4 regions of the Streptomyces sp. NPDC042102 genome follow, and region 3 is predicted to be linked to each of the others. Evidence: riboswitches for the same ligand, from Rfam matches in the RefSeq annotation. Region 3 holds a riboswitch; each other region holds the start of a gene.
What was found. Region 3 has a riboswitch for cobalamin ahead of ACZ6KO_RS17955 (energy-coupling factor ABC transporter permease). Riboswitches for the same ligand answer to the same signal wherever they lie in the genome.

Region 1 (5,695 bases), on a different contig from region 3:
CGGCCTGAACACGGGATGCGCGGTCGACGAGCCAGACGGCATCGGCCACCCGCAGGGCCAGCTCCAGATCGTGCGTACTGACCACCACGGTCAAACCCTTGTCCCGGGCGAGGTCGCGCAGCAGTACGGTGAGGGCCACGCGGGAGGGCACGTCCAGGAAGGCGGTCGGCTCGTCGAGGAGGACGACCTCCGGCTCCTGGGCGAGGGCCCGAGCGGTCAGTACGCGCTGGCGTTCGCCGTCGGAGAGTTCGGCGGCCGGACGGTCCGCCAGTTGCGCTGCGCCCACCGCCTTCAGCGCCCACTCGACCGCGGCGTGGTCCGCTGCCGTGAGGCGGCCGGTGAACCCGGTGTGCGGGTGGCGGCCGAGCCCGGCCAGTTCCCGTACGGACAGCAGCCCGGGGTCCACCCGGTCGGTCAGGACGACGGCCAGCCGCCGGGCGAGGGCGGCCGGCGACTGCCGTGCCAGGTCGGCCCCGCCCACGCGGATCCGGCCGTCGAGCGGCGGCAGGAGCCCGCACAGGGTCCGCAGCAATGTGGACTTGCCAGCGCCGTTGGGCCCGAGCAGTACGGTCAGCTCGCCGGCCCGCGCCTGGAGATCGAGCCCCGACAGCACGGCCCGTCCCGCTCCGCGCCCGCGGCCCCGCCGGCCCCGGTAGCCGACGGCGAGCCGGTCGGTGGCCAGTCCGCCGGGGCGGTCCGACCCCTCGGCCATGTCCTTGACGGGCTCGGTCATCGTGTCGGTCACGAGGTCACTCCTTGTACGCCGCGACGGCTGCGGATCAGGAACGCGATGACGACCGGGGCACCGAACAGTGAGGTGATGGCGTTGAGCGGCAGCACGGCCTCGGTGCCGGGGGGCTGGCTCAGCAGCGCGCACGCGAGCGCGAGGAACGCCCCCGCGAGCATCGACGCCGGGATCAGTGCCCGGTGGTCCGAGGTGCCCAGCGCGACCCGCGTCAGATGCGGCACCGCGAGGCCCAGGAAAGCGACCGGGCCGCAGAACGCGGTCGCCGCGCCCGCCAGAAGCGAGGTTCCCAGCAGTGCCAGATCGCGGCTGCGCCGCACGTTGAGCCCCATGGTGCGGGCGTAGTCCTCACCGAGCAGCAGGGCGTTGAGGTGCTTGGAGGTCAGGAGCGCGGCCAGCAGGCCCGCGCCGATGACGGGCAGCATGACCTGGAGGTCGGGCCAGGTCGTGGCGCTGAAACTGCCCAAGCCCCACATGACGAACTGCTGCGCGTGCTCGGGCCGGGCGTAGACCAGCATCACGCTGACCACGGCGGTGGCCGCCGACCCGATCATGACGCCGATGACGAGCAGGGTGACGGCGGACCGCACCCACTGCGAGAGGAGCAGGACGAGGGCCAGTACGGCGGCGGCCCCGAGTGAGGCGGCGAGGACGACGCCCAGCCGTCCCAGCCCGGCCAGGTTCCCGGTGAAGCTTCCGGCGACCCCGCCGGTGCCGACCACCACGGCGGCGACGCCCATGCTCGCGCCCGAGCTCACCCCGAGGGAGAACGGGTCGGCCAGCGCGTTGCGGAACAGGGTCTGCATCTGCACGCCCGCCACCGCGAGGGCGGCACCGACGGCGGCGGCGGTCAGCGCGCGCGGCAGCCGGACCTGCTCGACGATCACGGTCCATCGCGGGTCGTCGGCGGTGCCGCCGAACAGGATCCGCACCACCTCCGCGACCGGCACCGGGTGGGAGCCGGTCGCGATGGTGAGGACGAAGAGCAAGGCGGTACCGGCCGCGAGGGCGAGGACGACGGCGAGGCGCCGCCGCCCTGGCCGTACCGCCGGCCGCGGCCCCGGCGTGGTGTCCGGGGCGGCGGCCGGCGCGGTTGCCGTGTGCGTGCTCACGCCTTCGGCACCGGCTTGTAGAAGGTGAAGGCGTGGCCCTTCGCCTGGTCGGGGTGGATCAGCGCGAAGAGGTCGGCGAGGACCAGGTCCGGGCGCAGCACACCGCGCTCGAAGTAGTCGTTGCCGCCGCCGGGGCCGAGCGCCTTCTGGTTCGTCCACACCGCCCCGTCGGAGACCGCCTTCAGCTCCCCGTACCGGCTGTCGGCCTTGACCGCGTCGCCGGTGGACTCCCACTTCTTGTCGGCGATCCAGACCGGGGCCTGGCCGCCCTTGGCGTACACGGCCTCGAAGTTCAGCTGCACGTTGCCGGTGCCCGCCTCGCCGGCCCAGGGGTAGGTACCGCCCGCATCCTTGATCAACTGGGCGGCGTAGCTGCCGCCGGCGGGCATGTACCACGTGCCCTGGTACATCGTGCCGGGCAGGACCTCGACGGGCTTGCCCGCCTTGACCGTCTCGGCGGCCTTGTCGGCGACCTTGCGGTAGTCGCCCTCGATGGTGTCGAACACCTCGCCCGCACGCTTTTCCGCGCCGGTGAGCGCGGCCATGGCCTTGACCCACTCGGCGCGGCCGAGCGGGCTGGGCTCCAGCCATTCGGCGTTGGCGACCACGGCGATGCCGGCCTGACGGAGCTTCGGGTACTGCGGGTCGTCGGTGCCCTGGGTCATGAGCACGTCCGGCTTGGCACCGATGACCGTCTCGGCGTTGAGGGTCCGGTCCTTGGCGTACTCGGTGACCTTGCCGGCCTTCACGCGCTCGATCACCTCGGCCGAGCTGATGTTCGCTGCGCTCGCCACACCCGTCAGCACGTCCAGGGTGCCGGTCTCGGTCAGCAGGGGCAGGTGGGTGGTGGAGGCGGAGTACAGGCTCTTGACGGGGACCGTGACCGCTTGCGCGGAGGCCAGTTCACCGGTCAGCTGGGGCTTCGGCGCACCGCACTTGACCAGCACATACGATTCGGGCTTGCCCTTGGGGTACGGCTCGTTGACGGTGAGGACCTGGTAGCTCTTCTCGTACCGGAGCGTGAAGTTCTTGGCGTGCTTCACCGCCGACTTGACCGGGAAGTAGTCCTTGGCAGGGTCGAAGTCCTTGATGCATCCCTCCCCGGCGGCCTGGGCCTTCGCATCGGCGGATGGGCTGGAGTCGCGGCCACCACCGCACGCGGTGAGGGCGAGCGCCAGGGCGAGCAGGGCGGCCGTGGCCGCCGCCGGCCGGCGGCCGGGCGTGACTGGGTGTACGGACAAGGTGACTCCTGGTGGCGTGCGTGGGCAGCGCGAACCGGCGTTCCGGGGCGCGTGGCGCGGCGTACGGGAAGGGACCCGCGGGAGAAGGACTCCTGAAGAGGGGCCCGTTGGGAGGGTCGTCAGAATCCGGCCGAACGGGCTCGCGGCGCATCACACCGGGCCGAGAGGCCCGGACGGGCCAAGGGCCGCGCGAAGCCGCCGCCACACGTACGCAGGCACACGGGTGCCACCGCCTCTCCTGGGGAAATCCGCCCCGTACATCGAGGTGCGACGGCGTGAGTCTCCTGACTCGGGATCAACGCTTCTCCGGCCTTCCCACCCCTCGACGGGGCGGTGGCCATGGCGGAGTCGCTCCCCCTACACAGTGGCGGTACCGTGCCGGAATCCCACCGGCTTCCTCGTTCCGCCGTCGCTTGTCGGACGGAAGCATCGCAGAACCGGCCACCGCCCCGCCAGACCAACGGCTGTTCGACCAATCACAGAAAGCAGTGCTGCGATCCCGAACGCCGCTACGGGCACAGGGAGGTGGCCGTCGGCGGCACCTCGCACAGCATCACTCGGCGGTGTCGTCGAAGCAGCAGCCGTAGACCTGGTGGGCGCGGAGGGAGTCCTTGAGCAGGTGGTGGGCCGTGGCCTGGGCCAGCGGGTGGGTGGCGACCTCGTCCCGGAAGGTGCCCAGGGGTGCGTGGAGCGGGAGTTTTCCTTCCTCGACGAGGGTGCCGATGGCGGCCCAGGCGTCAGCCATGGCGGAGGGTTTGACGGCGCGCACGATGGCGGAGCGCATGCCGTCCGCGACGGAGTGCGTCGGAGTGATCTCGACGTCGGTGAACCCGGCGGATTCGAGCCCGCGGCGATACTCGCTGAAGGAGAGGGCGCCGGCGATGCAGCCGACGTAGTCGCCGCGCTCGGCCCGCTGTTCCGGGCTCAGGGTGTCGTCGGCGACGACGTCGGAGATGGCGATCCGGCCGCCCGGCTTGAGGACGCGGAAGGTCTCGGCGAAGACGGCCTGCTTGTCGGTGGACAGGTTGATCACGCAGTTCGAGATCACGACGTCGATGGTGTTCGCGGGCAGCGGGATCTCCTCGATGGCCCCTTTCAGGAACTCGACGTTCGTGGTGCCCGCCTTCGCGGCGTTGGCCAGGGCGAGGGCGAGCATCTCCTCGGTGATGTCCAGCCCGTACGCCTTGCCGGTGGGGCCGACGCGGCGGGCGGACAGGAGGACGTCGATGCCCCCGCCCGAGCCCAGATCCAGTACGCGCTCGCCTTCGTTCAGGTCCGCGACGGCGGTGGGGTTGCCGCAGCCCAGGGAGGCGGCGACGGCCTCGGCGGGCAGGACCTCGCGCTCGTCGGCGGCGTAGAGGGTGGAGCCGAAGTTCTCGTCGATCTCGACCGGCTCCGGCCCGCAGCAGGCGGTGCCGCCCGCGGTGACCTGGACGGCTGCCGCGGCGTAGCGGCGGCGGACGGTTTCCCGCGGGTTGGTGGACTGCTCGCTCATGACGATGACTCCCAACGGACGAGGTCCCTGCCCGGCCTGGCGGGACGAGCTTGCATCGATGTTTATCGATACAAGCTTGCGCCTTGGATCGAGGAACGTCAACATAGAGGCATGTCGAAACAAGAGCTTGTGGTCCTGGGGCAGGACGCCGACGGCTGCTGCGGCCAGATCGCTGCGGCCCCGCTGGACGAGGACCAGGCCACCGACCTGGCGAAGGTATTCAAGGCCCTGGGTGACCCGGTCCGGCTGCGGCTCCTGTCGATGATCGCCTCGCGAGAGGGTGGCGAGGTCTGCGTGTGCGAGCTGACCCCGGCCTTCGAGCTGTCCCAGCCGACGATCTCCCACCACCTCAAGCTGCTGCGGCAGGCCGGCCTCGTCGACTGCGAACGCCGTGGCACCTGGGTCTACTACTGGCTGCTGCCCGCCACTCTGGACCGGCTTGCCGCCGTCCTGAAGGCGCCCCGCAGGCTGCCGAGGTGAAGACGTGAGCGCGGACCCGGTGCCGCTCAGACGCCGCGTGGCGGCGGAGGCGGTCGGGACCGCGCTGCTGGTGGCGGTCGTGGTCGGCTCCGGGATCCAGGCCACCGAGCTGTCCCAGGACGTCGGCATCCAGCTGCTGGCCAACTGCCTGGCGACGGTCTTCGGCCTCGGCGTGCTGATCGCGGTGTTCGGACCGGTCTCCGGCGCCCACTTCAACCCCGTCGTCACCCTCGCCGCCCACCTCACGGGCCGCCGCTCCGGCGACGGCCCGTCCCCGAGGGACGTGGCCGCGTACGTGCCCGCCCAGATCACCGGCGCGATCACCGGCTCGCTCCTGGCCAACGCCGTCTTCGGTCAGCCCGTGCTCGCCCTCTCCGTGCATGACCGCTCCGCTTCGCACCTGTGGCTGGGGGAGGTCGTCGCGACGGCCGGACTGCTGATGGTCGCCTTCGGTCTGAACCGGACCGGCCGGGCGCACCTCGCCCCGGCGGTCGTGGCCGCGTTCATCGGCGCGGCGTACTGGTTCACCTCCTCCACCTCCTTCGCGAACCCCGCGGTCACCATCGGCCGGGCCTTCACCGACTCCTTCGCCGGGATCGCCCCCGCCTCCGTCCCCGCGTTC
Region 2 (5,695 bases), on a different contig from region 3:
TCGCCGAACTCGGCGTAGCACATGTGCGTGTGGATCTGGGTGTCCGGCCGGACGCCGCTGGTGCTGAGCCGGAAGGACTCGGTGGCCCAGGCCAGGTACGCGGCGTGGTCGGCGGACCGCAGCGGCAGCGTCTCGCGCAGGGCCGGCTCGTCGACCTGGATGACCGGCGTACCCGCCGCCTCCAGGTCGTTCACCTCGTCGCGCAGGGCGAGGGCCACCTGGCGGGCCGTCTCGCCGAGCGGCTGGTCGTCCCGTACGAAGGACCAGGCGAGCATGGTGACGGGGCCGGTCAGCATGCCCTTGACCGGCTTGGCGGTCTGCGCCTGCGCGTACGTCGTCCAGCGCACGGTCATCGGCTCGGGGCGGGAGATGTCACCGGCCAGGACCGGCGGGCGCACGTACCGGGTGCCGTACGACTGGACCCAGCCGTGCTGCGTGGCGACGTAGCCGGTGAGCTGCTCGGCGAAGTACTGCACCATGTCGTTGCGTTCGGGTTCGCCGTGCACGAGGACGTCGATGCCGGTCTTCTCCTGGAAGGAGATCACCTCGCGGATCTCGTTCTCGATCCGCTCCTCGTACCCGGCCCTGTCGATCCGGCCGGCCCGCAGGTCGGCGCGGGCCACGCGCAGCTCGTCGGTCTGCGGGAACGAGCCGATGGTGGTGGTCGGCAGCACGGGCAGGCCGAGGTGGGCGCGCTGGGCCGCGGCGCGCTCGGTGTACGGCTGGGAGCGCCGGCCGTCCGCGTCGGTGATCGCGGCGGTACGGGACCGGACCGCCGGGTCGTGGGTGATGGCGGAGCCGGCACGGGACGCCAGGTCGGCGCGGTTCGCGGCGAGTTCGGCGGCGATGGTGTCGGTGCCCTGGGCGAGGCCGCGGGCGAGGGTGGCGATCTCGGCGGTCTTCTGGCGGGCGAAGGCCAGCCAGCGCCGGATCTGCGGGTCGATGTCGCGCTCGGCGGCGGCGTCCAGCGGGACGTGCAGGAGCGAGCACGACGCGGCGACGTCGACCCGGTCGGCCAGCCCGAGCAGGGTGCCCAGGGTGGTCAGGGACTTCTGGTAGTCGTTGATCCAGACGTTGCGGCCGTCGACCACGCCCGCCACCAGCCGCTTGCCCGGCAGCCCGCCGACCGCGGCGAGGGCGTCCAGGTTCGCGGCCGCGGAGTCGGTGAAGTCGAGGGCCAGGCCCTCGACGGGTGCGGCCGCGAGGACCTGGAGGGCGTCGCCGAGCCGGTCGAAATAGGAGGCGACCAGCAGCTTCGGCCGGTCGGCGGCCGCTCCCAGCTCGCGGTAGGCGCGCGCGGCGGCGTTCAGCTCGGCCGGGGTGCGGTCCTGCACCAGGGCGGGCTCGTCCAGCTGCACCCACTCGGCGCCGGCGGCGCGCAGGTCGGCCAGCACCTGGGCGTAGACGGGCAGCAGCCGGTCCAGCAGGGTCAGGGGCTCGAAGTCGGCTGCCACGCCCGGGGCGGGCTTGGCGAGCAGCAGATAGGTGACCGGGCCGACGAGGACCGGGCGGGCGGTGTGCCCGAGAGCCAGGGCCTCCTTCAGTTCGGCGACCTGCTTGGCGGAGTCGGCGGTGAAGACGGTGCGGGGGCCGAGCTCGGGGACCAGGTAGTGGTAGTTGGTGTCGAACCACTTGGTCATCTCCAGCGGGGCGACGTCCTGGGTGCCGCGCGCCATCGCGAAGTAGCCGTCGAGGGCGTCGGCCTCGACCGCCGCACGGTGGCGCGCGGGGACGGCGCCGACCATGACACTGGTGTCCAGGACGTGGTCGTAGTACGAGAAGTCGCCGGTCGGCACCTCGTGGATGCCGGCCTCGGCCAGCTGCCGCCAGTGGGTACGGCGCAGGCCCGCCGCCGTGTCCCGGAGGGCGCCGGCGGTGACGCGGCCCTTCCAGTAGCCCTCGATGGCCTTCTTCAGTTCGCGGTTCTGCCCCTGGCGGGGGTAGCCGTACACGGTGGCTCGTGCTGCCGCGGCTGCGGGCTTCGCTGTCACGGAACTCTCCTTCGCGAGATGTGTCCAGAAACGTCCCGGAGACGGGACGCGGACGCGAAGGAACGACAGAACGCGCGGACCACGCCGCGGTGGACCACCGCACGTGCCGCTCGCCTTGTACGCCGACCCGCCCACGAGGTCACCGGGATCTCCGTACGCGGAAACGGTTCCGCGCACGGGCAACGGGCAGGTCTTCGGACTCGCGGGCACGCCGGCCTCTGCCGAGGCAGGCCCCTACTGGCCGTCGCTTCCCAGGACCGGTCTGGCGGTCCCAGTGCGTATGACGGCGGTCGTTCCCGCTCACCGCTGCGGGGCAGTCCCGGATTCCCACCGGGTTCCCTCTTACGACGCATCCCGCCTGGCGGACGGGGCGAACCAGCTGCCCCGCCAGCCTAGAGGCCCGGATCGCTCAGCGGCGAGCATGTGTCCAACATCCGGACGTCGCCGAGGGCAATCTCCCCGCCGGGAGCCCGACTTCCCGTTCCGGAAGGGGCCGGGGCTCCGTCGCCGCGCGTGTCACTCCGGATCGTTCCGGATGCCTTCCCCCGCGCGACGCCCCCTACGTTGTCGACGGCGCCCGCCCGACCGACCAGCAGGGAGCCGGGGAGCAGTGATGCCGACGACCGCCGCCACGGACCGCCCGACCGCCGCCGCCCTCGGGCGGCAGGAGCGCGAGGTGCTCGCCGCGGTCGGGTGCGGCCTGCGGGACGACGAGATCGCCGCCGCCCTCGCCGTCCCGGAGGGCGTCGTCGCCGCGGACCTCGCGCGGATCCTCGTCAAGCTGGGCTTGCGCGACCGGGCCGCCGCCATCGTGCACGCCTTCGACAGCGGCCTGATCGTTCCCGGACGCGGCCCCCGCACCCGGCCGGCGAGCCCCGCGGCGCCGGCCGGCCCGAGGGTACGGATCTCGCTGCTCGGGCCCCTGCGGGCCTCCCGGGACGGGCGCCCACTGGAGCTCGGGCACCTCCGGCAGCAAGCCGTGCTCGCGGCGCTGGCGTTCAGCACGGGCCGGACGCTCAGCCGTCGGGAACTCCTCGACGACGTCTGGGGGATGGAGCCGCCCGCCACCAACGTGATCCCGGTCTACGTCTACCGACTGCGCAAGGCCCTGCGCCTCGGGGACGACCCGGACTCCGTCATCGAACGCGCCCGGTGCGGCTACAGGCTGGTCTCCGACGCCGTCGACGTCGACGTGGCGCACATGGAGGAACTGGTCACCGGCGTCGCGGCGGCCGAGCGCGCGGGCGAGCGGGCCGAGGCGGTCCGGCTGTGCGCCCAGGCGCTGGCGCTGTTCCGCGGAGAACCCCTGGCCGGCGTGCCCGGGCCGCTCGCCGAACTGGAGCGGCTGAGGCTGACCGAGCGCCGGATCGCCATCGCCCGGCGGAAGGCCGAGTGGCAACTGCGGCTCGGCCGGGGCGCGGACGCGATCGCCGAGCTGTTCCCCCTGACCGCGGCGCACCCCCTGGACGAGCAGCTGGCCGCGACGCTGATGCGCGCGCTGTACCTCGACGGCCGCCAGGCCGACGCCCTGACCGTCTTCGACGTCGCCCGCCGCCGCCTCGCCGACGAGCTGGGCGTACCTCCGAGCCGGCTGCTGCGCCGCACGCGGCTGACGATCCTGCGCGGCGACGACGCCCTCGGCCCGGGGCCTTCCGGCAACGCCGCGACCGCGCGGCGCCGTCACCCGTAGCCCGGCCGCGCCCCTCCCTTCCCCGCCCCCCGCGCACCACTTCCCACGACAGAGAGGCACACCATGGCCGGAACAGGCCTGTCCCGCATGCTCTCCAGACTCGCCGTCATCACCGGCTTATGGGCCCTGCTCATAGGCCTGACCGCCCCGGCCGGCCTCGCCCGCGCCGTGCCCGTCCCGGGACCGGGTGACGACCGGTACGGCGTCTCCCGGTACTTCATGGGTCCGGAGGGGACGGTGAGGGGCATGGTCATCCCCACCGTCCCGTGTGATCCGGCCGGCCCGTCGGCCACCGACGCCGTCATGGCCGACCAGCTCAACCCGCAGCTGAACGCGAAGATGGCCGGCCATCTCGACGCGTACAGGATCTCCTGTGCCCGCATGGTCACGCAGGCGGTGAAGGACCGCGGGCTGAGCCCGAGGGCCGCGACGATCTCCATCGCCACGATCATCGTCGAGGCCAGCATGAACAACTACTCCGCGGCCGTCGACCACACCAGCCTCGGACTGTTCCAGCAGCAGGACTGGTGGGGCAGCCGCGAGCAGCGGCTGGACCCGACCTACGCCACCAACGCCTTCCTCGACGCGATGGAGCGGCAGTTCCCCGGCGGCTCCTGGAACAACTACGAGATCGGCCACGTCGCCTGGAACGTCCAGCAGCCGCGCGAGGACCTGCGCCACCTGTACGGCATCCAAGCCGGCGACGCGGCGCTGCTGGCCAACGCGCTGTGGGCGGGGACGAGCGGCGGGCCCGAGCACCCGTACGCCTCGGGCCGGGTGGTCGCAGGACGGTCGGCGGACGGCCGCCTCGAAGCCTTCGCCGCCGGCGCCGACGGCGTGTACCACGCATGGCAGACCTCGGTGAACGGCGCCTGGTCGCCGTGGCGCTTCGCGGGCGGTCCGCGCAACGCGCAGCTGGCGGTGGCGTCCAACGCGGACGGCCGGCTGGAGCTGTTCGCGCTGTCGGACAGCACGTTCGACCACATGTGGCAGACCGGGCCCAGCGCGGGGTGGTCCGCCTGGGCGAACTTCGGCACCGGAGGGTACCGGGTGGCGGCGGGCACCAACGCCGACGGCCGTATCGAGGTGTTCGCCTCCAACGCGGGCGGTGTGTTCCACCGCTGGCAGAACGCCCCCAGCGGCGGTTGGGCCGCCTGGGAGGGCACCGGCGGCGGCCCGGCCAACGCCCGCCTCGCCATGGAGAACGCGCCGGACGGCCGGCTCGAGGTGTTCGCGCTGTCGGACGCGACGTTCGGGCACCTGTACCAGACCGGCGTCAACGGCGGCTGGTCCGCCTGGGAGGACTTCGGCACCGGCGGAAAGGCCGTCGCCGTCAGCCACAACCAGGACGGCCGGCTCGAGGTGTTCGCGTCCAACGCCACCGGTGTGTTCCACCGCTGGCAGACCGGCCCGACCTCGTGGTCCGCGTGGACGGGCACCGGCGGGATCCCCGACGCCGAGCTGGCCACCTCGCGGTCGGTGGACGGCCGCGTCGAGGTGTTCGCGATCAACGCCACCACCGCGAGCCACGCCTGGCAGACCGGTCCGAACGCGGCGTACGCGCAGTGGGAGACGTTCGGTGGCGGTGGCACGACGATCGGTGCGGGCAACAACGCCGACGGACGCGTCGAGGTGTTCGGCACCAGCCACGCCGGTGTCTACCACCGGTGGCAGACCGGCTTCGCCAGCTGGTCGGAATGGGGCTGGCTGAACGACTCCGGTCCCGCGATCAACTAGGCACGGCACGGCACGGCACGGCACGGCCCTGCACGGACACGGCCCGTGCCCCGGCGACGGCAGTGCGCTCGTCGCCGGGGCCCCGGGCCGGGCCCGTACCGCCGGAGGCGGATCCGGATCAGGAGGCGAACGCCCGCTCCAGCCGGGGGATCAGGTCCCGCAGGGACTCCTCCCAACAGCCGCCGTTGTGGCCGCCGTTGCACTGGGTGCCCCAGCCCGCACCGTCGCCGTAGTTGACGTAGTAGTACGACATGCCCTGGGCGTCCATCGCGTTCTT
Region 3 (5,695 bases):
GGCCTCACCCTGGAGCCGGGCCCGGCGGTGCTGGACGTACGGGAGTTCGCCCGGCTGCGGGCGGCGGCCGGGACGGCGCCCGCGGCCGAGGCCCGGCCGCTGCTCGCCGGAGCCCTGGAGCTGTGGCGGGGCCCGGCGCTGGGCGGGCTGGCCGGGCGGCTGTTCGAGGCCGCCGCGGCCCGGCTGGAGGAGGAGCGGCTCGACTGTCTGGAACGGCGCCTGGCCGCCGACCTGGAGCTGGGCCGGCACGCCGAGGTGTGCGGCGAACTCGCCTCCCTCACCGCCGAACACCCGCTGCGCGAACGCCTGGTGGAGCTGCGCATGCTGGCCCTGTACCGGTCGGGCCGGCGCGGCGAGGCGCTCGACTGCTTCACCCGGGCCCGGCGCAGCCTCGCGGACGCGACGGGACTCGACCCGCGGCCCGAACTCCACGCCCTGTACGGCGCGTTACTGGCGGACGCCCCGCCCCCGCACCCCGCCCCGGACCCGCCGCCCGGGCCGCCGCCGCCCGCGCCGCTCGGCGCGGTCGTGGCCCCCGTCCCGCCGGCACCCGTCGCCCCTGTGCCCGCCCAACTGCCGCCCGCGACCGAGGCCTTCGTCGGACGCGTCGTGGAGGCCGCCGCCCTGGTGCCCGCCCTGCGCGCGGCCGGCGGCGGCGTGTGCGTGGTCACCGGGCAGGCCGGGATCGGGAAGACCGCACTCGCGGTCGAGGTCGCCCGGGGCGTGCGCGAGGACTTCCCCGACGGGCAGCTGTTCGTCGATCTGCGCGGGGCGGACCAGGGGGCCGCCGACCCCGCCGAGGTGCTGGCCGGGTTCCTGCGCGGGCTCGGCGTGGACGGGGCGTGCGTGCCCGCCGGAGCCGGGGAGCGGGCCGCGCTCTACCGGAGCCTGCTGGCCGGCCGGCGGGTGCTGGTCGTCCTCGACAACGCCGCCGGGGAGGAGCAGGTACGGGCGCTGCTGCCGGGCCCCGCCGGTTCGGGCTGCGCGGTGCTGGTCACCAGCCGGCACCGGCTGACCGGGCTGGACCGGCGCCTCGCGCTCACCCTGCCGGTGCTGGCCGAGGCCGACGCCCTCGGTCTGCTGGGCCGGGTCGTGGGGCACCGGCGGGTCGCCGGGGAGACCGGGGCGGCGCGCGAACTGGTCGCGCTGTGCGGCCGGCTGCCGCTGGCCCTGCGCGTGGTCGCCGCCCGGCTCGCCGCCGCCCCGCACCGCGAACTGGCGCGCCTGGCGGCGCGGCTGCGCGACGAGCGCGGGCGGCTGGACGAGCTCGCGCACCACGGGGCCGACGTCCGGGCCGGGCTGCGGCTGAGCTACCGGGCGCTGCCCGCCGAGGCCCGCGCCCTGCTGCGCGCGCTGGCCGTGCTGGACGCGCCGGACTGTGCCGGCTGGGTCGCCGCCGCCCTCCTCGACCGGCCCCCGGCGCGCGCCGAGGAGGCCCTGGACGCCCTGGTCGGCGCCCATCTGCTGGAGGTCGCCGGGCGGGACGAGGCCGGGCAGCTGCGCTACCGCCTGCACGACCTGGTCCGCGCCTTCGGCCGCGAACTGGCCGCCCCCGGACCGGCGGACGCGGCGCTGCGCCGGGCGCTCGGCTGCTGGGTCGCCCTGGTCCGCGCGGGCCGCCGGGCCCACCAGGGGCTGGACTACCCGGGCCTGGGCCGCATGGCCGCCGGGTGGGAGCCCGAGCCGGGCGTGCTGGCGCTGGTCCGGGCGGAGCCGGTGCGCTGGCTGGGGGCCGAGCGGGAGGCGCTGGTGGCGACCGTACGGCAGGCGGCCGCCGTCGATCCGTACGCCTGCCGGGAGCTGGCCGCCGCCGGGGAGTACCTCTTCGACCTGCGCAGCGACCTGACGGGGTGGCAGACGGTGCAGGAGAGCGCGCTCGCCGCCGCGCTGGCGGCCGGTGACCGGACCGGTCAGGCCCTGATGCTGGTGGGACTGGGCCGGCTGCGGGCCTGCCGGGTGGAGTGGGGGCCGGCGCGCGAGACGGTCGCGGCCGGGGAGCGCCTGTTCGAGGAGCTGGGGGACGCGCACGGGGCGGCGTACGCGGGCTGGGTGCTGGCGTACCTGGACCGGGTGCAGGGCCGGCTCCCCGAGGCGCTGGAGCGCTGCCGGAGGATCGCCCCCGTCTTCGAGGCGGCCGGCGACCGGTACGGGCACGCGCACGCGCTGCGCGGGATCGGCCAGGTGCTGCTCGCCGGGGGCGACAGCGCCCGCGCCCTCGACGTGCTGCGCGAGGCCCTGGCCGTCGCGGTGCGCGGCGGCGCCGCCTGGCCCCGGATGTGCATGCTGCGCTGGGTCGCCGACGCGCAGCTCGTACGCGGCCGGCTGGCGGAGGCGGCGGCCGGTTTCCGGGAGGTGCTGGCCCATACGGAGGGCTCCGGCGACCTCGCCGGGCAGTCGGCGGCCCGGATCGGGCTCGGCCGGATCGCCCTGGAGCGGGGCGACACGGCGCAGGCGCTGCGGCAGCTGCGGGCCGCGGACGAGCTGGGCCGGCGCTCCGGGCAGACCCTGGTGCACGCCCTCGCCGTACCGCCGCTGGCCCGGGCGCTGCTCGCGGCGGGCGAGACGGCCGCCGCGCGGGCCCTGCTGGAGGAGGCCCAGGAGGGCTGCCGCCGGATGAACGCACGGCCGTTGCTCGAGCAACTGCGGGCGGCGCTGGCCGCGGTGCCGTCCGTGCCGTAGGGTCAACAGGCCTTGGTGTTCGGGAAACCGGTGGAAAACCGGTGCGGCCCTCGCCACTGTGATCGGGAAGTCCGGCTCCTCCCCCTGCCCGCGGCAGGGGACCCCCCAGCGGGAAGCCACTGGGCGGCGGCGGGATGATCCGCACCGCCTGGGAAGGCGGAGCCAGGGCATCAGTACCCGTGAGCCAGGAGACCGGCCGGGGTGCGTTGTCCATCCACGAGGTGCTGGAGAGGTCTCCCGCTCATGCATATAGCCGAGGGGTTCCTGCCCCCTTTGCACGCGGCCGCCTGGGGCGCCGCGTCCGCTCCCTTCGTCGTCCACGGCGTCCGCGCGCTGACCCGTGAAGTGAAGGCGAACCCGGAGAGCACCCTGCTCCTCGGCGCGTCCGGGGCCTTCACTTTCGTCCTGTCCGCGCTGAAGATCCCGTCCGTCACGGGCAGTTGCTCGCACCCGACCGGGACGGGGCTCGGCGCGATCCTCTTCCGGCCACCGGTCATGGCGGTGCTCGGGACGATCACCCTGCTCTTCCAGGCACTGCTGCTGGCGCACGGCGGCCTGACCACGCTCGGCGCGAACGTCTTCTCGATGGCGATCGCCGGCCCGTGGGCGGGGTACGCGGTCTACCGGCTGCTGCGCAGGTCCGGCGTCCCGCTCATGGTGACCGTCTTCTTCGGCGCGTTCTTCGCCGACCTGGTCACGTACTGCGTCACCAGCGTGCAGCTGGCGCTGGCGTTCCCCGACCCGGGCTCCGGTTTCGCGGGCGCGCTCGCGAAGTTCGGGGGGATCTTCGCGGTGACGCAGATCCCGCTGGCGGTCAGCGAGGGCCTGCTGACGGTGCTGGTGATGCGGCTGCTGATGCGGTCCAGCAAGGCGGACCTGATCCGGCTGGGCGTCGCGAAGCTCACCGGGTCGAAGTCGAAGCAGGAGGCGGCGGTCTGATGTCGAGGAACGCGAAGATCAACACCCTGCTGCTGCTCCTGGTGGCGGCGCTGGCCGTGCTCCCGCTCGCGCTGGGGCTGGGCGAGGGCAAGGAGGAGCCGTTCACGGGCGCGGACGCGCAGGCGGAGGCGGCGATCACCGAGCTGAAGCCGGATTACGAGCCGTGGTTCTCGCCGCTGTACGAACCCCCGTCCGCGGAGATCGAGTCGGCGCTGTTCGCCCTCCAGGCGGCGATCGGCGCGGGCGTGCTCGCGTACTACTTCGGGCTGCGCAAGGGCCGCCGCCAGGGCGCGGCGGAGGCGGCCGGTACGACGGGGACGGCGGGCGCCGGGGAGAGCGCCGCCGTGACCGCGGCGGCCGGGTCCGCGGAGTCCTGAGCCCGTGCTCCCCATCGACGCCGCCGCGCACAGCAGCCGCTGGCGGGGCCGTCACCCGTTGGAGAAGGCCCTGCTGGGGCTGGGTCTGACGGTGACGGCCGTCTGCCTGCCGCCGTGGCCCGGCGCCCCGCTGGTGGGCGCGGCCACCCTGGCCGTGCTGCTGGGCCCGGCGGGGGTGGGCCGGCGGCAGCTGTGGCGGGCCTTCCGCATTCCGCTGGGCTTCTGCTGCACGGGCGCCGTGCCGCTGCTGTTCGCGGTGGGCGGCCCGGCGGGCTGGGTCGCGCCGGCCCCGGACGGGCCGCGGCTGGCCGCGGAGTTGCTGCTGCGCACCTCGGCGGCCTCGCTCGGCGTGCTGCTGTTCGCCTTCACCACACCGATGTCGGACGTGCTGCCGCGGCTGGTACGGGCGGGGGTGCCGGCGCCGGTCGTGGACGTGGCGCTGGTGATGTACCGGATCGCCTTCCTGCTCCTGGACTCGCTGGCCAAGGTGCGCCGGGCGCAGGCCGCCCGGCTGGGGCACACCCACCGGGCGGCGGTGTGGCGTTCGCTGGCCGGACTGGCGGCGACCTCCTTCGTCCGGGCCTTCGACCGCGCCGCGCGGCTCCAGGACGGGCTGGCGGGCCGGGGGTACGACGGGACGCTGCGCGTCCTGGTGCCGCCGGCCACCCTGTCGTGGCGGTTCCTGGCCGCGTCGGGGGCGCTGCTGAGCGTGGTGGTGGCCACGACGTACGTACTGAAAGGGCTGTATCTGTGACGCCGTTGGTGGAACTGTCGGGCGCGGGGTTCGCGTACGAGGACGGGCCGCCGGTGCTCAGCGGCGTCGGCCTCGCGCTGCGCGAGGGCCGGGCGCTGGCCCTGCTGGGCCGCAACGGCAGCGGCAAGACCACGCTGATGCGGCTGCTGAGCGGCGGGCTGCGTCCGGCGTCGGGCGCGCTGTCCCTGGACGGTGTGCCGGTCTCCTACGACCGGGCGGGCCTGACGCGGCTGCGCACGTCGGTGCAGCTGGTGGTCCAGGACCCCGACGACCAGCTGTTCGCGGCGTCGGTGGAACAGGACGTGTCGTTCGGGCCGATGAACCTGGGGCTGCCCCGGGAAGAGGTCCGGGCGCGGGTCGAGGCCGCCCTGGCGGCCCTGGACATCACGCACCTGCGGGACCGCCCCACCCATCTGCTCTCCTTCGGCCAGCGCAAGCGGGCGGCGATCGCGGGGGCGGTGGCGATGCGGCCGCGCGTCCTGATCCTGGACGAGCCGACGGCCGGGCTGGACCCGGACGGCCAGGAGCGGCTGCTGGACACCCTCGGCGCGCTGTCCGGCACCACGGTGGTGATGGCCACGCACGACGTGGACCTCGCGGTGCGCTGGGCCGACGACGCGGCCGTCCTGACCCCGGCGGGCCTGCGGCTGGGGCCGGCCGCCGACCTGCTGTGCGACCCGGAGCTGCTGACGGCCGCGGGCCTGCGCCAGGCCTGGTCGCCGGCGGTCACCGTGTTCCTGCGCGCCCACGGCCTGCTGGCGCCCGGCGCACCGGGCCCGCGGACCCCGCAGGCCCTGACGGCACTCCTGGGCGGCCGGGCGCATCCCTAGGATGGCGGCATGTCGCTGCCGCACGCCATCCTCACCGCCCTGCTGGAGAAGCCGTCGTCCGGGCTGGAGCTGACCCGGCGGTTCGACAAGTCGATCGGGTACTTCTGGTCCGCGAC
Region 4 (5,695 bases), 220 kb from region 3:
GGACCCGGAACCCGGGCCCGGACGTCGGACCTAGAAGTCCTCGTCGAGGTCGACCGTGCCCTCGACCGCGACCTGGTAGGCCGACGGGCGGCGCTCGAAGAAGTTCGTCAGCTCCTGGACGCCCTGGAGCTCCATGAACGCGAACGGGTTCTGCGAGCCGTAGACCGGCGGGAAACCGAGGCGGACCAGGCGCTGGTCGGCGACGCACTCGAGGTACTCGCGCATCGACTCGGTGTTCATGCCCGGCAGGCCGTCGCCGCACAGGTCCCGGCCGAACTGCAGCTCGGCCTCGACCGCCTCCTTCAGCATGTCCGTGACCTGCTGCTGGAGGGCGTCGTCGAAGAGCTCCGGCTCCTCCTTGCGGACCGTGTCCACGACCTCGAAGGCGAAGTTCATGTGCATGGTCTCGTCGCGGAACACCCAGTTGGTGCCGGTCGCCAGGCCGTGCAGCAGACCGCGCGACCGGAACCAGTAGACGTAGGCGAAGGCGCCGTAGAAGAACAGGCCCTCGATGCACGCCGCGAAGCAGATCAGGTTCAGCAGGAAGCGGCGCCGGTCGGCGGCCGTCTCCAGGCGCTCGATCTTCTCGACCGAGTCCATCCACTTGAAGCAGAACTGCGCCTTCTCGCGGATCGAGGGGATCTCCTCGACCGCGTCGAAGGCCGCCGCGCGGTCGTCCGGGTCGGGCAGGTAGGTGTCGAGCAGCGTCAGATAGAACTGGACGTGCACGGCCTCCTCGAACAGCTGGCGCGAGAGGTACAGGCGCGCCTCGGGGGAGTTGATGTGCTTGTAGAGCGTCAGCACCAGGTTGTTCGACACGATGGAGTCACCCGTCGCGAAGAACGCCACCAGGCGGCCGATCATGTGCTGCTCGGCCGGGGTGAGCTTGGCGAGGTCGGCGACGTCGGAGTGGAGGTCGACCTCCTCCACCGTCCAGGTGTTCTTGATCGCGTCCCGGTAGCGCTCGTAGAAGTCCGGGTAGCGCATCGGACGGAGCGTCAGCTCGAAGCCCGGGTCGAGAAGGTTCTTGTCGGAGCTGGGCATTACTGGCAGGCCTCGCAGGACTCGGGGTTCTCAAGGGAGCAGGCCAGCGCGTCGGCGTCGACGGCCTGCGGCAGCGGTGTGGCGGCGGCGGGGACGGCGGCCGCGCCCGACGCGGCGCGGGCGATCTTCGTCGCCGGGCGCGAGCGCAGGTAGTACGTGGTCTTCAGGCCCTGCTTCCAGGCGTACGCGTACATCGAGCTGAGCTTGCCGATGGTGGGCGTCTCCATGAACAGGTTCAGCGACTGGCTCTGGTCCAGGTACGGCGTACGGGCCGCCGCCATGTCGATCAGGCCGCGCTGGGGGATCTCCCACGCCGTGCGGTACAGCTCGCGGATCTCGGCCGGGATCCAGCCGAAGCCCTCGACCGAGCCCGAGGAGTCGCGCAGCGCCTCGCGGGTCTGGGCGTCCCAGACGCCGAGCTTCTTGAGGTCCTCGACCAGGTAGCCGTTGACCTGGAGGAACTCACCGCTGAGCGTCTCGCGCTTGAAGAGGTTGGAGACCTGCGGCTCGATGCACTCGTACACACCGGCGATCGAGGCGATGGTCGCCGTCGGGGCGATGGCCAGCAGCAGCGAGTTGCGCATGCCGCTGGTGGCGATCCGGGCGCGCAGCGCGTCCCAGCGCTCGGGCCAGTGGTGCGTCACACCGTAGTGGTCGGGGTGCAGCACGCCCTGCGCGGTACGGGTCTGCTCCCAGGCCGGCAGCGGGCCGTTGCGCTCGGCCAGGTCGGCCGACGCCTCGTACGCCGCCAGCATGATCCGCTCGGCGATCTTCGTGGAGAGCTCCTTGGCCCCGGCGGAGTCGAAGGGGAGCCGCAGCTTGAAGAAGACGTCCTGGAGCCCCATCGCGCCCAGGCCCACCGGACGCCACTTGGCGTTGGAGCGGCCGGCCTGCTCGGTCGGGTAGAAGTTGATGTCCACGACGCGGTCGAGGAAGGTCACGGCGGTGCGGACGGTCTCGTCCAGCCGCTCCCAGTCCATCTCGCCCGTCTCGGCGAGCACGAACGCGCCGAGGTTGACCGAACCGAGGTTGCAGACGGCCGTCTCGCCGTCGTTGGTGACCTCGATGATCTCGGTGCACAGGTTGGAGGAGTGGACCACCGTGCCCGGCAGCGCGGTCTGGTTCGCGGTGCGGTTGGAGGCGTCCTTGAACGTCATCCAGCCCTGGCCGGTCTGCGCGAGGGTACGCATCATGCGGCCGTACAGCTCCCGGGCCGGCATGGTCTTCTTGGCCAGGCCCGCCGCCTCGGCCTTGACGTACGCGGCGTCGAACTCGGCGCCGTACAGGTCGACCAGCTCGGGCACGTCGGACGGGGAGAACAGCGACCACTGGCCGTCGGAGTTCACGCGGCGCATGAACTCGTCCGGGATCCAGTGCGCCAGGTTCAGGTTGTGCGTACGCCGGGCGTCCTCACCGGTGTTGTCGCGCAGCTCCAGGAACTCCTCGATGTCCGCGTGCCAGGTCTCCAGGTAGACGGCGGCGGCACCCTTGCGCCGGCCGCCCTGGTTCACGGCGGCGACCGAGGCGTCGAGGGTCTTCAGGAACGGGACGATGCCGTTGGAGTGGCCGTTGGTGCCGCGGATCAGCGAACCACGGGCCCGGATGCGCGAGTACGACAGGCCGATGCCGCCGGCGTGCTTCGACAGACGCGCCACCTGGTGGTAGCGGTCGTAGATCGAGTCGAGCTCGTCCAGCGGGGAGTCCAGCAGGTAGCAGGAGGACATCTGCGGGTGCCGGGTGCCGGAGTTGAAGAGGGTGGGGGAGGAGGGCAGGTAGTCCAGGCGGCTCATCAGGGCGTAGAGCGAGCCGACCTCCTCCACCGCGCGCACGCTGTCGTCCTCGGCCAGGCCGCAGGCCACGCGCAGCATGAAGTGCTGCGGGGTCTCGATGACCTGACGGGTCAGCGGGTGGCGCAGCAGGTAGCGGCTGTGCAGGGTGCGCAGGCCGAAGAAGCCGAAGCGGTCGTCGGCGCCCTCGGCGAGCGCGTGCTCGACCAGCGCGTCCAGGCGGGCGGCGTGGGCGCGGACGAACTCCACGGTGCGGTCCGCGATCAGGCCCTCGCGGTGGCCGACCTCGACCGAGGCGGAGAAGGAGGTGGCCCCCTGGCCGGCGGCCTCGTCGGCGATGGCCAGCGTCAGCAGCCGGGCGGCGAGCCGGGAGTACGCCGGGTCCTCGGAGATCAGCCCCGCGGCCGCCTCGGTGGCCAGCCCCCGCAGTTCGGCCTCGTCCGACGTGGCGCTGCGGCCGCGCAGGGCGGCGGCGGCGACCCGGCCGGGGTCGGTGTCCGGCAGATCGGCCGTGAGGTCCGTGAGGGTGCGCAGCAGCGCGGCGCCGGGGCCTTCGGCCTCGGGCAGGTCGGACTCGGCGCGCGGTGCGGAAGGCGCGATGGTCACGGGGGGAGCTCTCCCTCGCTCGGCTCCGGTCACCGGCGGACGCGGGCACGAGGGCGCGCATGCGGGCGTGACGGGAACACGTGGCACCGCATGGCGTCCACCGGCCCAACCGCGAGGCCCGGACGTGGTCGGCACCCGGGACGGTCGACCCGGGCGCACCGTCGGCAGGTCCTCGGACTCGCGGCGTGCCCCTCCTGACGAAAGGCGCACTTCATACCGTTGCGGGACAGTTCCGGATTCGCACCGGATTCCCCTGCGGCGACAGCGAGGATGAGCATACATGTGGGGGGCGGTGGATGCGTGACCCCCCAGATGTTGTGTCGCCCGCGACGCGGAGTCCCTATGACGTACCTCTCCGCTATCGTCGGAGGCAGACCGTCCAGGAAGGCGAGCGAGGCATGACCGTGATGACTCACCGACCGCACATGCCCATCGAAGACTTCGAAGCCTTGGCGCGGATAGCGGCGCGCGAATCAGAGGGGGCGCGGCTGGAATTCATTGACGGGGTACTGAGGAGCAAGGCCATGCCGGACGGGGATCACGACCGGATCGTGGTGTGGCTTGCGCGCGTCTGCATGCAGTTCCGCCCCGAGCAGTGGCTCCACGTCGAACGGGGGCTGAAGGTCGAGCGGTACCGCGGGGGGCGGGCACGCCCGGACGCCTCGCTCGCCCCGGACGGGGCGTTCGAGGGCCAGGGCGAGTGGGCCGACCCGTCGCCGGTGCTGATGGTCGTCGAGGTCACCTCGTACGACTCCGACACCGACGAGCGTGATCGCAAGGAGAAGCCGCGCGCCTACGCGGAGGCGGGTATCCCTGTTTACCTCTTGATCGACCGGGACGCCTGTCTGGTGAGGGTTTACAGCGAGCCGAACGGTGTTCGCTACGTGAATGTGCGCACCCTTGCCTTCGGTCAGGACGTCGAGCTCCCTGACCCCGTCGGCATCACCCTCCAGACCGAGGCCCTCAAGGACTGGGTGCGCTGACCCTCGCCCCCCCCGCACCGCGAAGGGCCCCGCCGGTACGCCCGGCGGGGCCCTTCGCGTGGCCGTTCAGCAGCAGCGGAAGCCCTCCCGCGGGTCCGCCTCGCGGGCGTCGGTGCGGGCCCGCTCGAAGGCCCGCCGGGTCATGACCTCCGTCCCCGGGTCGTGCGCGCGGGCGTGGGCGACGTACCGGTCGTACGCCGCCTCGCCCGAGAACTCGCGGACGAAGTACCGGACCCGGGCGAGCGCTGCCCGCACGCTCACGAGGACACCGGTTCCTTGACCTTGCCGCCGCCGGAGTCGTCGAGGCCGGCCGCGGCCAGCTCCGCCTTCTCCTCCGCCGTCGGGAAGAGCCCGGCCGGTGCGACGATCTTCGACTCGGTCCACGGCACCTCGGAGAGCCGTACCGTCTCGGGGCTGGCGATGGCCTTGAAGCAGACCCGGGCCGCGTCCACCAGCACGATGATGATCAGCACGGCGAACAGCGCCGAGAGCACGCCGTCGACCGTGGAGTTGGTGACGACGGTGTGCATGTCGTCCATGGTCTTGGCGGGCGGCAGCACCTTGTCGGCGTCGATGCCGGCCTGGTACTTGTCGCGCTGCGCGAAGAAGCCCACGCGCGGGTCCTCGGAGAAGACCTTCATCCAGCTCGCGCTGAGCGTGACCGCCGCGTCCCAGGCCAGCGGGACCGCCGTCACCCAGGCGAACCGCAGCCGCCCGGACTTCACCAGCAGGGTGGTGCACACGGCCAGCGCGACGGCGGCCAGCAGCTGGTTCGCGATCCCGAACAGCGGGAAGAGCTGGTTGATGCCGCCCAGCGGGTCCTTCACGCCGACCCACAGGAAGTAGCCCCACGCGCCGACGACCAGCGCGCTCGCGAGCCACACACCGGGCTTCCAGCTGATCTGCTTGAACGGCTTGTAGACGTTGCCCAGCATGTCCTGGAGCATGAACCGGCCCACCCGGGTGCCCGCGTCCAGGGTGGTGAGGATGAACAGCGCCTCGAACATGATCGCGAAGTGGTACCAGAACGCCTTCATCGACGCCCCGCCGAACACGGACGAGAAGATCTCCGACATTCCGAGTGCGAACGTCGGCGCGCCGCCCGTACGGGAGAGCAGGCTGGCCTCCTCGACGTCCTTGGCGGCCTGTGCGAGCTGCTCCGGGGAGATCGTGAAGCCCATGCCCGCGATCGCCTCGGAGGCGGACTGCACGGTGGTGCCGACCATGCCGGCGGGCGAGTTGACCGCGAAGAACAGGCCCGGCTCGATGATGCAG

Region 1: another riboswitch for cobalamin. It lies ahead of ACZ6KO_RS27180 (ABC transporter substrate-binding protein); the one in region 3 lies ahead of ACZ6KO_RS17955 (energy-coupling factor ABC transporter permease).
Region 2: another riboswitch for cobalamin. It lies ahead of metE (5-methyltetrahydropteroyltriglutamate--homocysteine S-methyltransferase); the one in region 3 lies ahead of ACZ6KO_RS17955 (energy-coupling factor ABC transporter permease).
Region 4: another riboswitch for cobalamin. It lies ahead of ACZ6KO_RS16955 (ribonucleoside-diphosphate reductase subunit alpha); the one in region 3 lies ahead of ACZ6KO_RS17955 (energy-coupling factor ABC transporter permease).

What each region holds. Positions count from the first base shown of each region.
Region 1 covers NZ_JBVJDL010000008.1:70,401-76,095, reverse strand. The annotation lists gene ACZ6KO_RS27190 (ABC transporter ATP-binding protein) at 1-745, opposite strand, end outside; gene ACZ6KO_RS27185 (FecCD family ABC transporter permease) at 742-1,857, opposite strand; gene ACZ6KO_RS27180 (ABC transporter substrate-binding protein) at 1,854-3,098, opposite strand; cobalamin riboswitch at 3,354-3,544, opposite strand; gene arsM (arsenite methyltransferase) at 3,652-4,593, opposite strand; gene ACZ6KO_RS27170 (ArsR/SmtB family transcription factor) at 4,705-5,073, shown strand; gene ACZ6KO_RS27165 (aquaporin) at 5,078-5,695, shown strand, end outside.
Region 2 covers NZ_JBVJDL010000004.1:736,597-742,291, reverse strand. The annotation lists gene metE (5-methyltetrahydropteroyltriglutamate--homocysteine S-methyltransferase) at 1-1,991, opposite strand, end outside; cobalamin riboswitch at 2,160-2,386, opposite strand; gene ACZ6KO_RS21410 (AfsR/SARP family transcriptional regulator) at 2,605-3,681, shown strand; gene ACZ6KO_RS21405 (PLL family lectin) at 3,745-5,418, shown strand; gene ACZ6KO_RS21400 (alpha/beta hydrolase) at 5,537-5,695, opposite strand, start outside.
Region 3 covers NZ_JBVJDL010000003.1:1,019,182-1,024,876, reverse strand. The annotation lists gene ACZ6KO_RS17960 (AfsR/SARP family transcriptional regulator) at 1-2,679, shown strand, start outside; cobalamin riboswitch at 2,676-2,894, shown strand; gene ACZ6KO_RS17955 (energy-coupling factor ABC transporter permease) at 2,923-3,618, shown strand; gene ACZ6KO_RS17950 (energy-coupling factor ABC transporter substrate-binding protein) at 3,618-3,995, shown strand; gene cbiQ (cobalt ECF transporter T component CbiQ) at 4,000-4,749, shown strand; gene ACZ6KO_RS17940 (energy-coupling factor ABC transporter ATP-binding protein) at 4,746-5,579, shown strand; gene ACZ6KO_RS17935 (PadR family transcriptional regulator) at 5,589-5,695, shown strand, end outside.
Region 4 covers NZ_JBVJDL010000003.1:795,209-800,903, forward strand. The annotation lists gene ACZ6KO_RS16950 (ribonucleotide-diphosphate reductase subunit beta) at 31-1,044, opposite strand; gene ACZ6KO_RS16955 (ribonucleoside-diphosphate reductase subunit alpha) at 1,044-3,437, opposite strand; cobalamin riboswitch at 3,584-3,721, opposite strand; gene ACZ6KO_RS16960 (Uma2 family endonuclease) at 3,836-4,420, shown strand; gene ACZ6KO_RS16965 (YbdD/YjiX family protein) at 4,487-4,681, opposite strand; gene ACZ6KO_RS16970 (carbon starvation CstA family protein) at 4,678-5,695, opposite strand, start outside.